One region of the Kocuria salsicia genome, then DNA from elsewhere that is predicted to be linked to it. Evidence: riboswitches for the same ligand, from Rfam matches in the RefSeq annotation. Region 1 holds a riboswitch; each other region holds the start of a gene.
The links. Region 1 has a riboswitch for S-adenosylmethionine ahead of ABD264_RS02140 (MFS transporter). Riboswitches for the same ligand answer to the same signal wherever they lie in the genome.
Positions count from the first base shown of each region.

Region 2: another riboswitch for S-adenosylmethionine. It lies ahead of ABD264_RS10275 (MetQ/NlpA family ABC transporter substrate-binding protein); the one in region 1 lies ahead of ABD264_RS02140 (MFS transporter).
Region 3: another riboswitch for S-adenosylmethionine. It lies ahead of ABD264_RS09450 (LLM class flavin-dependent oxidoreductase); the one in region 1 lies ahead of ABD264_RS02140 (MFS transporter).

Region 1 is NZ_BAAARF010000003.1:470,539-475,804, forward strand. Features, by position in the region: gene ABD264_RS02125 (DNA polymerase III subunit alpha) at 1-626, opposite strand, end outside; gene ABD264_RS02130 (hypothetical protein) at 709-1,119, opposite strand; gene ABD264_RS02135 (NAD(P)-dependent oxidoreductase) at 1,315-1,965, shown strand; SAM riboswitch class IV at 2,242-2,360, shown strand; gene ABD264_RS02140 (MFS transporter) at 2,406-3,920, shown strand; gene ABD264_RS02145 (NtaA/DmoA family FMN-dependent monooxygenase) at 4,028-5,266, shown strand, end outside.
Region 2 is NZ_BAAARF010000012.1:75,728-80,993, reverse strand. Features, by position in the region: gene ABD264_RS10285 (GlsB/YeaQ/YmgE family stress response membrane protein) at 106-369, shown strand; gene dxr (1-deoxy-D-xylulose-5-phosphate reductoisomerase) at 543-1,802, shown strand; SAM riboswitch class IV at 1,854-1,968, shown strand; gene ABD264_RS10275 (MetQ/NlpA family ABC transporter substrate-binding protein) at 2,063-2,947, shown strand; gene ABD264_RS10270 (methionine ABC transporter ATP-binding protein) at 2,944-3,999, shown strand; gene ABD264_RS10265 (methionine ABC transporter permease) at 3,999-4,655, shown strand; gene ispG (flavodoxin-dependent (E)-4-hydroxy-3-methylbut-2-enyl-diphosphate synthase) at 4,833-5,266, shown strand, end outside.
Region 3 is NZ_BAAARF010000010.1:78,865-84,130, reverse strand. Features, by position in the region: gene ABD264_RS09480 (ATP-binding cassette domain-containing protein) at 1-142, shown strand, start outside; gene ABD264_RS09475 (hypothetical protein) at 139-687, shown strand; gene ABD264_RS09470 (hypothetical protein) at 692-1,252, shown strand; gene ABD264_RS09465 (hypothetical protein) at 1,309-1,476, shown strand; gene ABD264_RS09460 (response regulator) at 1,480-2,172, opposite strand; gene ABD264_RS09455 (sensor histidine kinase) at 2,169-3,224, opposite strand; SAM riboswitch class IV at 3,752-3,866, shown strand; gene ABD264_RS09450 (LLM class flavin-dependent oxidoreductase) at 3,950-5,266, shown strand, end outside.

The sequences.
Region 1 (5,266 bases):
GTGCTCAGGGGCGTTCCCTGGGGAGAGAGGTGGGTGGCGGTCTCCACCACGAGGGTTCCCGGGGGCAGCACGCGGCGCCACCGTTCCAGGGCGGTGCGCGCGGGCTGGTAGTGGCGCCCGGCGAGCAGCTTGCCGACGTCCGAGTCCGGGCCCACCAGGACCACGAGACCGGGCTTCCCGTGCGCCGCGGCCCGGTGGACGTGGCGGGCCAGCTGCGCGGTGGTGAGACCGATCGGGTGGCCCTGGTGCCGGTCGTGGGCGCGGTGCGCGGCGGAGACCACGCGGCACAGGGCGGCGTAGCCGGCCCCGGCGTTGTTTCCCGTGGCCAGCACCACCACGCGCCCGAGCACCCGGGGCGGCAGCGGGCGACGTCGCTGCCCGCCGCGGGTGCCCGCCACGCCCGCACGGCCCGCGCCGAGCAACGCGAGGTCCACCCCCAGCACGGGAGAGAGGCCGTGCTCCCGGCACGCCAGGACGTGCTTGACCGCGCCGTAGAGACCGTCCCGGTCCGTGCACGCGAGGATCTCCGCCCGCTGCTCCGCTGCGGTGGCCGCCAGCTCCTCCGGGCGCGCCACACCGTAGTGGGCGCTGAAGGCGGAGGCCACGTGGAGATGAGGGAAGTGCATGGACGTATTCGAATCTTTATTCGAATACTTGTCAAGTGCTGCGGGTCCTGGTGCAGCACCTCCGGGCCGCTCCACCGGCCGCTCACCCAAGGGTCACCCCGAGCAGCTGCCACTGGTCCGAGACCTGGTTGCGCACGAGCCGGAAGGTGCAGGGCACGGCCGCCCCGCCCCGCAGCGCCTGAACCTGCCACAGCTCCCGGTCCACCATGCTGATGCGGGACTCACGGGGCACGCGATCCTCGGATTCCCACCATTTCCGCCGTTCGTACCACCGCACGGGCGGCTCCACCACGTGGTGCACGCCCCCCCGGTGGACCACCTCCCGGGGCACACCGGCACCGTTGCAGCGCACGACCACCTCGGCCGCAGTGCCCTCGGGGATGAGCTCACGCCCCTGCCTGCTGGGCGCCGCCCTGACCCCCGCGCCGATCACCGGCACCGAGTCCCACGGATCCTCCCAGGACCCAACCTCCATGCTCTCCACCACAGTCATGGCGTTCCGTCCTCCCCGGATATTCGAAACTTTATTCGACTCCTGAGACGGTGCCAAGGCCGTCCGACACGCATAAGCGACTCGACGCGCTCCAACCCACCGCACCCTCCACCCGGAATACCCCGCCTGCCCGCGAAGTTCTCCTGTGAACCGGCACCGCCCCTGGTGTCCGGAGCACGGAGAAGGAGCAAGTAAATGACACGCATCGCAGTCCTGGGCGGCACGGGATACGCCGGGAGCAACATCGCAGCGGCGGGTGTCCGGCGCGGGCACCAGGTCACCGCCTGGAGCAGGAACGCCCCCGAGCACCCGGTGGCGGGCGTCGAGTACCGCACGGGCGACGTCGCCGACCCCACCGTGGTGGCCGCAGCCCTGGAGGGCACGGACGTGGTGCTCACCGCCCTGTCCCCGCGCGGCACGCTGGCCGGAGAGGGCGTGATGCGCGCCGTCGAGAAGGGCATTGCGGAGCAGGCCATGGCCCGGGGCATCCGCTTCGGAATGGTCGGCGGGGCTGGCTCCCTGCGGGTCAGCGAGGGCGGCCCGAAGGTCTACGACGCCCCGGACTTCAACCCTGAGTGGCGCCGGGACTCCGTGGAGGTCGAGACCGTGATGACAGACCTGGCCGAGACCCCCGAGTCCTTCGACTGGTTCGTGATCTCCCCCGCCGGAGAGTTCGGCGCGTGGAACCCCGGCGAGCACACCGGTTCCTACCGCACGAGCAGCGAGGTGCTGCTCACCGACGAGTCGGGGCGTTCGGTGATCTCCGGGGCGGACTTCGGGGAGGCGTTCCTCGACGAGGTGGAGCGCCCGGCGCACCACCGCGAGCGCTTCGGGGTGGCCTACTGAGCGGTTGACGACTGCGCGCGGCCCGTAGCCGGCGCGGGGGGGTGAGTGGTGGGTGGAGCGCCGGAGGGCCGCGTAGCGAGGCAACCCGGCTTCTCCAGCACCCGGCCGCACACCGTTCCCACCTCTCCTGCGTCCTCGGTGCCCCCGGGGCCCAGTGCCCCAGACCCTTGCAGCCCTGCTGCACCCACCGTGCCCCGATCCGTGCCACACGGCGTCATGTGCGGCGGGTTCCGGGTTGTCCGCCCCGCGGCGGGTGTGGTTGTGTGGTGGTACAGGAATCACGAGTTCCGGCCCAACAGCCCTGGCTGGCCGGACGGCAACCCTCTGACGCTGTCGTGGGGTGCCCCAGGTGATGATTCGGCCCGTGACCACACCGGTGCGGGCAAGGACGGCGTCCGGTTCCCCTGCGCTTCGTGACGCCCCGGTCTGAAGGACTGTTCATGGGCCACGCCGCATCCGGCCGCACCGACGAGACTCTTCTGCCCCGCCCCGCGGGCACCGTTACAACAAGTGGCGGGCACGACGACGCCGCGCGCACCGCCGCTGCCGAGGCGCAGCTCCCCGGTGCCACCCCCAGCACACCTCACGGCACCGCCCCAGGCCTGTCTCCCGCTGCTGCTTCTAGCGGCCTGCGGGCCGCGGGCGCAGCGGTGCGCTCGAAGAAGCGGGTGCTGGCGGCGTCGTTCGTGGGCACGACCATCGAGTGGTACGACTTCTACCTCTACGGGGCGGCGGCCGCCCTGGTGTTCAACCACTATTTCTTCCCGCAGGGCTCGGGCGTGGGAGCGGTGATCGCCTCGTTCGCGACCTTCGCGATCGCGTTCTTCTTCCGTCCCCTGGGCGGGATCATCGCGGGCCATCTGGGGGACCGGATCGGGCGCAAGGCGCTGCTCGTGGCGTCCTTGCTGACCATGGGGCTGGCGACCACGGCGATCGGTCTGCTGCCCGGTTTTGGGCGGATCGGCTGGGCCGCGGTGGTGCTGCTGGTGGCCTGCCGGATCCTGCAGGGGCTCTCCGCGGGGATGGAGTGGGGTGGTTCGGCCGTGCTGTCGGTGGAGCACGCCCCCTCCGGGCTGCGGGGGCTGTTCGGCTCGTTCACGCAGGTCGGCTCGGCGGCGGGGATGCTGCTGTCCACCGCGTTCTTCGCCGTGGTGCAGGCCGTGACCACGCCGGAGCAGTTCCAGGCGTGGGGCTGGCGCGTGCCGTTCGTGTTCTCGGCGGTGCTCGTGGTGATCGGGCTGGTCATCCGCGCCGGTGTCACGGATGCCGAGGAGTTCCGCGAGGTCAGGGCGGAGGAGAAGCGCGCCGTCTCCCCCGTGCGCGAGGTACTGCGCGAATACCCGCGCGGTGTGCTCGTGTGCGTGGGGCAGCGCATGGTCCAGCCGGCGATCTTCTCGGTCCTCACCGTCTACACGCTCACCTACGTGACCCAGCACCGCGGTCAGAGCCAGTGGGTCATGGTCTCCATCCTGATCGCGGCGGCCGTGGGGATCGTGGGCGGACCCTTGTGGGGATGGCTCTCGGACCGTGTGGGCCGCCGCCGGATCTCCGGGATCGCGGCCGCACTGGTCGGCGTGTTCGTGTGGCCCTACTTCCTCTTCCTGGACCACGGCCCACTGGCCCTGCTGCCGTTCGTGTACCTCGTGGGCCTGGCCGTGCTGCACGACAGCATCTACGGCCCCCAGGCGGCACTGTTCGCCGAGCAGTTCCCCGTGCACCTGCGCTACTCAGGGGTCTCCCTGGGCTACCAGGTGGGCACGATCCTCTCGGGCGGGCTGACCCCCATGATCGCCGCGTGGCTCGTGGCGCGCGGTGGGGGAACGCCGTGGCTGCTGTGCGGCTACCTCAGCGTCCTCGCCGTGGTCTCCGTGGTCACCGCCCGCATGGCGCGGGACTCCGTGGCCGACGGCGCCCGGGCAGTCCCCGTGCCCGTCCGCGCCCCGGTCCCCTCCTGAGCGACCGGTCCGACGACGTCGCCCGCCTGCCCGAGCGCCGCTCCGCCCGGCTCGGACCGCCGCTTCCCGACCGTCCGCACCATCACCCGTCCCCGTGAAAGGCCCCCATGCCCCGTCCGCTGCTGTTCAACGCGTTCGAGATGCCCGTGCCCGTCCACCAGTCCCCCGGGCTGTGGCGCCACCCCGAGGACGAGTCCCGCAACTACGTCTCACCGACCCACTGGGAGCGGGAGGCGAGGACGATCGAGGCAGCGGGGTTCCACGGCATCTTCCTCGCGGACGTCCTCGGGCTCTACGATGTCTACGGCGGCACCCCGGACGCCGCCCTGCGCGGCGGGGTGCAGGTCCCCCAGCTGGATCCCCTGCTGCTCGCGCCCCTGCTCGCACGGGCCACGGAGCACCTCGCCGTGGGAGTGACCGCCTCGGTGACCTACGCGGCGCCCTACGACCTCGCCCGGCGCTTCGCCACCCTTGACGCCCTCACGGACGGACGCATCGCGTGGAACGTGGTGACCTCCTACCAGGAGTCCGCCGCGCGCAACCTCGGTCTGGGGACGCAGCTGCCCCACGACGAGCGCTACGACCGCGCGGACGAGTACATGGACGTGGTCTACGCCCTGTGGGAGGGCTCCTACGCGGAGGATGCGTACGCCGCGGACCGGGACAGCGGCGTCGTCGTGGATCCCGCGAAGGTGCGCGGCGCGGGCCACCACGGCACGTACTTCGACGTCACCGCCCCCTCCCTGACGGCCCCCACCCGCCAGCGCACCCCGTACCTCTTCCAGGCGGGGGCCTCCCCTCGTGGGCTCGCGTTCGCCGCGAAGCACGCCGAGGCCGTCTTCTTCTCCGGTCCCACGCCCGAGCACGTCGCCCGGTGGACCGGCAGGCTCCGCGAGGAGGCCGAAGCCGCCGGGCGCGATCCACGCTCCGTCAAGGCGTTCACGAACGTCGCCGTGGTCGTGGCCGAGACGGGTGACGCGGCCCACGAGCGCTTGGCCGAGTACACCCGGTACGTGGACGTGCCCGCGGCTCTCGCGCTGTTCGGCGGGTGGACCGGGGTGGACCTCTCCGATGCGGACCCCGACGCTCCACTGGAGCATGTCGAGACGGACGCCAACCGTTCGGCGCTCGCGTCGTTCACGACCATGGACCCGGACGCCTCGTGGACGCCACGGCGCGTGGCGGAGTTCGTGGCGATCGGCGGTCGAGGTCCCGTGATCACGGGCTCCCCGGAGGAGATCGCGGACGAGCTGGAGCGCTGGGCGCGGGTCGCGGACGTGGACGGCTTCAACGTCAACGCGTGCGTGCGCCCCGCGGACTTCGAGCGCTTCGGGCGCTTTGTGGCG
Region 2 (5,266 bases), on a different contig from region 1:
ACCTGTGTCCTTACGCCGGAAACAAGTAGTAGAATGATGGTGGTTCCCTGAATACGATCACAGCGGACACCCGCATGTGTGACAAACGTAACTAGAGGTGGAGACATGGGCATTTTCAGCTGGATCATCCTCGGTCTGATCGCGGGCGCTCTCGCCAAGCTGATCCTTCCGGGCAAGCAGGGTGGCGGGATCATCGTCACCATCATCCTCGGCATCGTGGGCGCGTTCCTCGGTGGCTGGATCGGGTCCATCATTCCCGGTCTGCACGCCGGTATCGACGAAATCAGCTTCGGCACCATCATCACGTCCGTGATCGGCGCGATCATCGTGCTGCTGATCTACGGCTTCGTGGCCGGCCGTCGCCGCTGAGTCCACAGCGGTCGCACTGACCCAGCGAACAAGGGCGTCACCTCCGGGTGGCGCCCTTGTTCCGTACCCGGGTCCGTATCCGTGCCCCAGGCCGTGTCCGCACCCGGGCGGGTCCGCGTGCGTGCCAGGGGCCGAGCACGCGGGATACTGGGGGCATGACTGAGACCCGCGCCATGACCCCCGACCTCGACGCCGCCACCAGGGATGCCCCCCGCCGCCTGGTGATCCTGGGGTCCACGGGCTCCATCGGCACGCAGGCCCTGGACGTCGTCGCGGAGGCCGCCGGGCTGCGCAGGCCGGGGGAGGGTGTAGGTCACTCGCCGTTCGAAGTCGTCGCCCTCGCTGCAGGCAGGTCCAACCTGGATCTGCTGGCCCGCCAGGCCGTCGCCTTCCGGGTGCGGGCCGTGGGTACGAGCGGTTCCGCGGACGACGCCGCCCGCCTGCGCGAGGCGCTCACGGCCGCCGCCCGCGCGTCGTCGTCGCCCGTGCCCGAGATCCTGCACGGCTCGGACGCCGCGGAGCGGATCGCGGCGTGGGAGGGCGCGGACCTCGTGCTCAACGGGATCACCGGCAGCATCGGACTCGCTCCCACGCTCGCCGCCCTCGGGGCGGGTCGGCGGGTGGCGCTGGCCAACAAGGAGTCGCTGATCGCCGGCGGCCCGCTCGTGAAACGCGCAGCCGCGGCCACAGGACTCGAGGACGCCCTGATCCCGGTGGACTCGGAACACTCCGCGATCGCCCAGGCGCTGCGCTCCGGCACGGCCGCGGAGGTGGACCGCCTGGTGCTGACGGCCTCCGGCGGTCCGTTCCGCGGGATGACGCGCGCGCAGCTGGCGGAGGTGACCCCCGAGCAGGCGCTGCGCCACCCCACGTGGGACATGGGCGTGATGGTGACCACCAACTCCGCGACCATGGTGAACAAGGCCCTGGAGGTGCTGGAGGCGAGCCTGCTCTTTGACGTGCCGCTGGAGCGGATCGACGTCACCGTCCACCCGCAGTCCGTGGTGCACTCCATGGTCCAGTTCGTGGACGGCTCCACCCTCGCGCAGGTCTCGCCGCCGGACATGCGCCTTCCCATCGCGCTCGGCCTCGGCTGGCCCCACCGTGTGCCGGGCGCGGCCGCCGCGTGCGACTGGACGCGGGCGGCCGAGTGGACCTTCGAGCCGCTGGACCCGGTGGCGTTCCCCGCCGTGGAGCTCATGAAGAGCGCGGGAACCACCGGCGGCACGGCACCGGCGGTGTTCAACGCGGCCAACGAGCAGGCCGTCCACGCCTTCCACCGCTCGCAGCTGGGTTTCACGGAGATCGTGGACATGGTCGAGTGGGTGCTGGGGGAGCACGACGTCGTCGCGCAGCCGGGTCTCGAGGACGTCCTGGCCGCCGAGCAGTGGGCCCGCCGTGTCGCGGACGAGCGCATTGCGGGGCGCCGTTGAGGTCCCGGGGCGTCACGGTTCGTCACACGTCGCGTGCTACGATTCTGTGCGGATGACGAGATCCGGCGCGTAGCTCTGGCTGGCCGGACGGCAACCCTCTCCCGTAGCGGGGTGCCCCAGATGACCATCCGGCCGCGATTCGATGCGATCACGGCAAGTGCGGTTTTTCTCTGAAATGGCACATGCCTGATCTGCACCCTCCGTCCAGTGCGGGACCGTTTGCGCGGCGCAACCACTCCCGACCCTGGAAAGGCACGATCATGCGAACCAAGCGTCTGATTCCCCTCGTTCTGGCCACCACCCTGGGCCTCTCCCTGACCGCGTGCGGTGGCGGGTCCGACAACACGGACCCGGCCGCGGACGGCAAGATCACCATCGGCATCGTGGGGGCCACGCCGGTGCAGGACGCCCTCAAGGAAGTGGCCGCCGAGAACGACGTCACCGTGGAGTTCGTGGACTTCAGCGACTACAGCCAGCCGAACCCCGCGCTGAAGAGCGGCGACATCGACATGAACTGGTTCCAGCACATCGCGTACCTCGCGGACTACAACAACAACTCCGGGGACACCATCACCCCGGTGGGCTCCACCTCCATCTTCCCGCTGGGGCTGTACTCCAAGACGCTGAAGTCCGTTGACGACTTCAAGCAGGGGGACGAGATCGCGGTTCCCAACGACTCGATCAACCTCTCCCGCTCGCTGAACCTGCTCAAGCAGCAGGGTCTGGTGAGCTTCACGAAGGACACGATCGCCCCCACCGAGCAGGACGTGGATACGGACAAGTCCAAGATCAAGGTGCGCCCGGTCTCTGCGGAGCAGACCGTGCTCTCGATGGACTCCGTGGCCGCCTCCGTGGTGAACAACGACTTCCTCGACCGTGCCAATCTCGAGCCCAAGTCCGCGCTGGCCCAGGACGACCCCACGGCGGACAGCGCCAAGGTGTACGACAACATCTTCGCGTCCACCGAGGCCAACGCGGACGACGAGACCCTGAAGAAGGTCGCCGGGTTCTACTACGACGACAAGGTCCAGGAGGCCGAGAAGAAGGAGACCAAGGGCACCGCGGTCCCCACCAAGGTGGACCAGCAGGAGCTCAAGGACCTCCTCACGCGCTACTCCCAGGACCTGAAGGACCAGACCAAGTGAGTGCAGCCCCCGCCGCCGGGGACACCCTGGTCAGCTTCCGCGACGTCAGCAAGGTCTTCACCACCGGGCCCAAGCGACGCCCCCGTGAGGTCACCGCCGTGGACGGTGTGACCCTGGACGTCAAGCGCGGGGAGATCTTCGCCGTGATCGGCTACTCGGGCGCGGGAAAGTCCACCCTGGTGCGGCTGATCAACGGTTTGGAGACCACCACGTCCGGCACCCTGGAGGTCGGTGGCCAGCAGGTCAGCGGCCGGTCGGAGACCCAGCTCGCCTCCGTGCGCCACAACATCGGGATGATCTTCCAGCAGTTCAACCTGTTCACCTCGCGCACCGTGGCCGGGAACATCGAGTACCCGCTGCGCCGGGCGGGGTGGAAGCCCGAGGAGCGCCGGGCACGTGTCACGGAGCTGCTCGAGTTCGTGGGGCTCACCGAGCGGGCCCGCAACTACCCGGAGCAGCTCTCGGGCGGGCAGAAGCAGCGCGTGGGCATTGCCCGGGCGCTCGCGTCCAACCCCGAGCTGCTGCTCGCGGACGAGTCCACCTCCGCGCTGGACCCCGAGACCACGCAGGAGGTTCTCGCGCTGCTGCGCCGGGTGAACCGCGAACTGGGGATCACCGTGGTGCTCATCACCCACGAGATGGACGTGGTGCGTGCCATCGCAGACCGCGTGGCCGTGATGGACAGCGGTCGCGTGGTCGAGGTGGGGACCACCGCAGACGTCTTCGCGCACCCGCAGGCCGAGACCACCCGCAAGTTCGTGGGTTCCGTGATGCACACGGTGCCCAACGCCGCGGAGGTCGAGAAGCTGCGCCGCGAGCACCCGGGACGGCTGGTCATGGTGGACGTGCGCGACCAGAACCGGATCGGCGAGGTGCTCTCGGACGCAGCACGCACGGACGTGCGCTTCAACATCGCCTTCGGAGGGATCTCCATCCTGCAGTCCAGGTCCTTCGGGACGCTCACGCTGTCCCTCACGGGCCCGCCGGACGCCGTCGAACGGACCGTCGATGCCCTCCGGGCGGTCACCAAGGTTGAGGAGGTGGCTGAGTGATGGAGTGGTCCACACTGGCACCGCAGCTGCTGAGCGCCACGGGGCTCACGCTCTACATGGTCACCGTGACCCTCGTGCTGGCCGGGTTCATCGGCCTGGCCGTGGGCATGGGGCTCTACGTGACCCGGCGAGGAAGCATCATGGAGAACGGGGCGGTCTTCACCGTCCTGAACCTCCTGGTGAACTTCGTGCGCCCGATCCCGTTCATCATCCTGCTGGCCGCCCTCGGCAAGCTCACGGAGAGCGTGGTGGGGACCCGGCTGGGCCCCAACGCCGCGATCTTCGCCATGACCATCGGGGCCACCTTCGCGGTGGCGCGGATCGTGGAGCAGAACCTCATGACGGTGGATCCCGGCGTGATCGAGGCGGCCCGCTCCATGGGCGTCTCGCGCTGGAAGATCATCACCACGGTGATCCTGCCCGAGGCACTGGGCCCGCTGGTCCTGGGCTACACGTTCCTGGTCATCGGCATCACGGACATGTCCGCGATGGCGGGCGCGATCGGCGCCGGCGGCCTGGGTGACTTCGCCCTGCGCCTGGGCTACCAGCGCTTCAACGACCAGGTGACGTGGGCCGCGGTGATCGTGATCATCATCCTGGTCCAGCTGGTGCAGTTCTTCGGCAACTGGCTCGCGCGCAGGATCATGCGCCGCTGAGGCGCCCCCGCGAGTTCCCGACGCCGCCCCGGCAGCCTGTGCGCTGCCGGGGCGTCGTGGTGTTCGGCGGGTCACGCGCGGCTGCCGCGTGTCGGACGAGTGGGGCACAATGGGGGAAGTCTTTCCCACGGGGCGCGTGTCGCGGGCCCCGCACGCCAAATTCCCTGGAGGAAATTCGTGACCTCGGTCAACCTCGGCATGCCGGCGGCACCCCAGCCGGTCCTCTCACCCAGGCGCCCGACCCGCCAGATCCGCGTGGGCTCGGTGGGTGTCGGCTCGCAGAGCCCCATCAGCGTCCAGTCGATGACCACCACTCCCACGACGAACATCAACGCCACGCTGCAGCAGATCGCGGAGCTCAACGCCGCGGGCTGCGACATCGTGCGCGTGGCGTGCCCGTCCCAGGACGACGCGGACGCCCTGCCGATCATCGCCATGAAGTCCCCGATCCCGGTGATCGCGGACATCCACTTCCAGCCGAAGTACGTCTACGCGGCCATCGACGCCGGGTGCGCGGGAGTTCGCGTGAACCCGGGCAACATCCGCAAGTTCGACGACCAGATCGAGGGCATCTCCCGCGCCGCGGAGGCGGCGGGGGTCTCCATCCGCAT
Region 3 (5,266 bases), on a different contig from region 1:
GGCCCGGAGGCTGATCAGTGCAAACGGCCGGGACCGGCTGGTCCTGCTGGCCACCCACGAGGAGGACCGATGGACGGACTATGACCTGGTGGTGGAGTCGGTCAACGTAAGCCACTTGTGCCGGGCGGAGGTCACCGCATGAACACCATGGTCAGTCATGCCGCCATCCCCGAGCCCCGGTGGAAGTCGCCGCGCGTCCCCGGATTCCCCACCCTGCCCACGGATCTCGGCCTGATACTGCTCAGCGCCGGGGTGGGGGCATGCCTCGCGCAACTGTTCCGCTGGGACCGGCTGGACGAGGTAGCCAGTGTCACAGCCGAGGACATCTTGCTGCACAACCTGATGGTCGCGGCCCTGGCCACGGTCATCACCATGCACGCGGCCCGGGGCATGATGCTGCTCAACGGTCTGTGGCTGGGCATGGGCCTGGCCGCCAGCTCCCACCTGGCCGGGGCGGGACAGACTCTGGGCTTGGCCGCCGTCCACGTTCCCCTGGAGATCGTGGCCTGGGCCATGACCATCGAGTTGGCTCGCCGCTTCTGGCCCGCCCTCGCGGCCACGGTACATCGCAGTCCGGAAGGTGCCACGTTGCGGAGGGGGCTGCTCATTCGCATAGCCATCACCGTTCTCGTCTACGCCTTAGCGGCCCTTGCCGAATGGGCCGCCCACTCCCTGATTGGAGTCTGACATCATGACCAACACCATCGCGCCCTCAACAGTTCGCGTGCTCCCGCAAGACCGCAGCTCCCGCGTCATCACGGTGATCATCCTTCTGTTGGCCTACAGCGCCACCGTCCAATACGTGGTGGGGCCCGCCCTGGAGTCATTGGTGGCGCAGAATGCCCAGAACAATCAGTTCAACGACACGGCAACGCTGCTCACCGTGATGCGGGTTGGTGTGGTGTTCTGGGTCTTTCTGGTCTCGTTCCTGCAGGCACTGTCCCTCCGGCTGATCTACAAGGGCATCGTGCGGGGACCCGCGCCGTCCCTCGGCACCAGTTGGTGTTGGGCCCTGGCAGGTCAACTGCCGTTCATCCTCACCGGCCTGTCCCTCATGTTGCTCGCGGACGGGCGTGGCATTGGAGCCCTGGGTCACATGGGCTTACGAATCGTGTTCGGGGCTGCCGCTGCCGCGATTTACTGCGCCTTGGCCCGGTACGCCTTCCGGCCCAGCGGTGCCCGTCTGACCATCTATTTCTTCGTGGTCACCGTGGTCAATTCAGTGCTCCTGGTGGCTGTGGCCGCCTCTTGACCGGTTTGTCCCTGCAATCCCGAAATCCCCAACAACTCAAAAGAACGGAAATCATCATGATCAAGAAGACCCTTGCCCTTGCGTTCGCGACCGTCACCCTCACCACGCTGGGCGTGAGCCCAGCTCAGGCAGTGACCTCGGGCCGCATGGCACCCTCGCCCACCGTCCTGAACCCCGTGGGTACCCCAAGCCTGTGCCGTCTGGTGCCCATGATCTGCCGGTGAACCTCACCCGAGCACCCCGTTGTGGAAACCCCACTTGACCATCCCCACGCGGTCGGTACAACTGAGTTTGGCGATGATCGAGGAAATCTGCGATTTCACGGTTGCCTCGGAGACACCCAACCGGCGGCCGATCTGACCGTTGGTCAGGGACTGCGCCACCATTCGGAGTACCTCGGTCTCCCGCTGCGTCAGCGGTGAGGATTCGTCCGAGAGCGGAGTTCGGCCCATCGGTTCCTTGACGAGCCGACGGGCCGTTTCCATGCTGAACACCGCGATGCCCTGGTGTGCTGCCCGAATTGCGGTCAGCAGCCTGTCCTCCCGGTCGTCCTTGCGCAGGAAACCCACAGCTCCGGCGCCCATCACGTCTGTCACGTACTCGGTGCGGTCCAGCGTGGTGAGCATGATGACCGGAAGGTCGGGGTACACCTCGTGGAGGGCTTTGGCGGCATCGACCCCGTTGGTTCCGGGCATGTTGATGTCCAGTAGGAGTACATCCACATCGGGCGCCTGCGGTGCGTCGTCGTCGGAGGCGTGCAACAACCGGTTCAACACCTCGGTGCCGTTGCCGACTGCCCAGGCTACGCAAAGCCCAGGATCCCGGTCGATGACCTGGGTGAGCAGCCGACGCACCAGGGCATCGTCGTCTGCCAGACCCACGCGAATGGGATGCGGGGCGGCGGGTGGAGTCGTGGTCATGTGATTGCCGTTCCGGGAGCGAGGGGAATACGAACGAAGACGATCCAAGTGTTATCCACCTGGGAGGTTCTGAGGATTCCCCTCATGGCTCCGAGACGTTCTCGCATCCCCGTGAGTCCGTACCCCGAGGTGGGGAACCGTGCGGGCGTGTCCGGATGGGGCTCGGGGTTGGACGATGTGATGGTCAGGCTCTGGTCGTTCGTCGTGATATCGAGCTGAACCACTGACCCGTGCAGTGCGTGCCGGATGATGTTGCCCGTGATCTCACGAAGACACCTACAGGCCAGCCGCTCTGTGTCCGGATTCGTCACAACCTGTGTCACCTGGTAATTGGCCACTGGGGTGAACTCACTGTCCATGAGCAACCCCACCACTTCCTGCCACGTGCGGCTGAGGCCGGTGCGTCCGGTTTCGGGGAGCGGGCCTAAGTCGTCCCGCAGCATGCCGACCAGCCAGCGAAGGTCCGTGAGTCCTTGCTGGGCCTCTTCCTGGATGCGGAGATTCCGCGCGTGGAACTCTGGAGGAAGTTCGCGGTCCATGGAGCGGCTCAACAGCACCACGTGGGAGAGCTGCGCCGCGAGCGTGTCATGGATGGTTCTGGCCAGTTCCACCCGTTCGTCCCGGCGGCGCTGCTGGAAGGCCAGCTTGTCCGCCGACCGACGAATGGCGTTCATGTACACCCAGGTCCCTGAACACACGGCGGTGATTAGCAGGAAGCCGAGGAACACGTAGGTCGACCACGGAACCTGGGGGTACGCTACCGCGCTGAGTACGAACACCAGGTGCGCGCTAGCCACAGTCATCCATGAGACGCGAAGGTGGCCAGAGGCGGACAGGTCCACGAGAGCGGGCATCAGGATCAGGAATCCGCTACTCGCCGTGAGGTCGCCGTCCAGGAGCAACAGCACCTCCAGGACGCAGGGAAGTATCCAGAACAGCGGGCGCTTCATGGCCAGCAGGCCCATGAGCACCACGGCCGCCTCGATGAGCATCCCCGGCAGGTTGGAGAAATTGCCCAGAATCACGAACACCAAGTTGAACGCCACCGCCACGCACACCAACTGGGGTCGCAGGGCGGCGGAAGCCGAGAGAAACCCGGCACCTTGTGGTTCCGGAGGGCGTGATCCCGTAGGGGAACGGGCCATCAGCCACGGGGCGGAATGTGTCACCATGGGTCTCCGATGTGTCTATCTGCTCGGCCGTCGTCGGTAGAGAGGACCCGGCCCGGAAAAGTTTACCTTCAGTGTGAGTTGGACCCCTTCAGAGGTCCGTGTTGTGAAGTTTGCCGGGAGTAGCTTTTTGACCCATGTGCGCCCCCGCTGCTTTGGCGCGGGCCGTAGCGGTCTGATCCGACACACCCAATGCACGTCCTCGCCCGTGAGGTTCACCGGAATGATCCCCATGCCCAGCCGGCCCAGCGTGCAGGGGCGGTGAGCAGCGCGCGGATCAGCTCCGGATCATTGATGTGGTGATCGCCCATGGGGCCCATGGTCCCACCGGAGCCTTGTTCCGAACAGACCGGCGCACCGGGTCATCGTATTTTTCCTGACCCGCGGCATGGGTAGGATGTGCGCAGATCGATCATGAGTTCCGACGTTCAGCCCTGGCTTGTCGGACGGCAACCCTCTCCCGTAGCGGGGTGCCCCAGGTGAGGATCGGGCCGCATGACACACCGCATGTGGCAAGTACGGCGCAGCACCAGCGCGCTGGACCCGCAGAGTAGGCCGCCCGTGGGTGGCGCACGGGGCGCGGGTCGCGAGCACCCGAAGGACACAGCATGAGCAAGCGGATTTCCGTGAACGCCTTTGACATGACGTGCGTGGGCCACCAGAGCTTCGGCCTGTGGCGTCACCCCCGGTCCCGGGCCACGGAGTACAACACCATCGAGTACTGGACCAACCTGGCCAAGACCCTGGAGAAGGGCAAATTCGACGCCCTGTTCCTCGCGGACGTGGTCGGTATTTACGACATCTACCGCAACTCCGCGGCACCGGCCGTGCGGGACGGCGCGCAGGTCCCGGTCAACGACCCGTTCATGCAGGTCTCGGCCATGGCCGCCGTGACGGAGCACCTGGGCTTCGGCGTCACGAGCGCAGTGACCTACGAGCAGCCCTACACCCTCGCCCGGAAGTTCGCCACGCTGGACCACCTCACGCGCGGGCGCGTGGGCTTCAACGTGGTCACCTCCTACCTGCCCTCCGCCGCTGAGAACCAGGGGCTGCCGCGCCAGATCGAGCACGACCAGCGCTACGAGATCGCGGAGGAGTTCCTGGACGTGTGCTACAAGCTCTGGGAGGGCTCGTGGGAGGACGACGCCGTGGTGAAGGACCGCGAATCCGGGGTCTACGCGGACCCCACCAAGGTGCACCCCATCCGGCACGCCGGCGAGCACTTCACGGTTCCCGGGGCCGGGCTGACCGAGCCGTCCCCGCAGCGCACGCCGCTGATCTTCCAGGCGGGTGCGTCCTCGCGCGGGCAGGCGTTCGCCGGGCGGCACGCGGAGGCGGTGTTCATCGGCGGCACCCGCCCGGACCTCACCCGGTACATGACGGACAAGATCCGCGAGCAGGCGCAGGCCCAGGGCCGGGACCCGGAGGACGTGAAGATCTACGCGATGCTCTCCGTGGTGGTCGCGGACACGGATGAGGAGGCCGCGGAGAAGTACCGTGACTACCTGCAGTACGTGGACCTGGAGGCGTCCCAGGCGATCATCGGCGGCTGGTCCGGCGTGGACCTCTCCCAGTTCCCGGAGGACGAGGCCCTGAACTACATCAAGACCGACTCCATCCAGTCCTTCCTCACCCCGTTCACCCTCCAGGCGAAGGACAAGCGGTGGACGCGCGAGGAGATCGCCAAGCACTGCGCCCTGGGCGGGATGGGCGCCGTGATCGTGGGCTCTCCGTCCACCGTGGCGGACGAGCTGGAGCGCTGGGTGGACGAGGGCGGCCTGGACGGCATCAACCTGGCCTACCACGTGAGCCCGGGCTCCTTCGAGGACTTCGTGGAGTACGTGGTCCCCGAACTGCAGGCCCGCGGCCGCTACCGCACCGAGTACGAGGGCTCCACCCTGCGCGAGTCCCTCTACGGCGCCGGC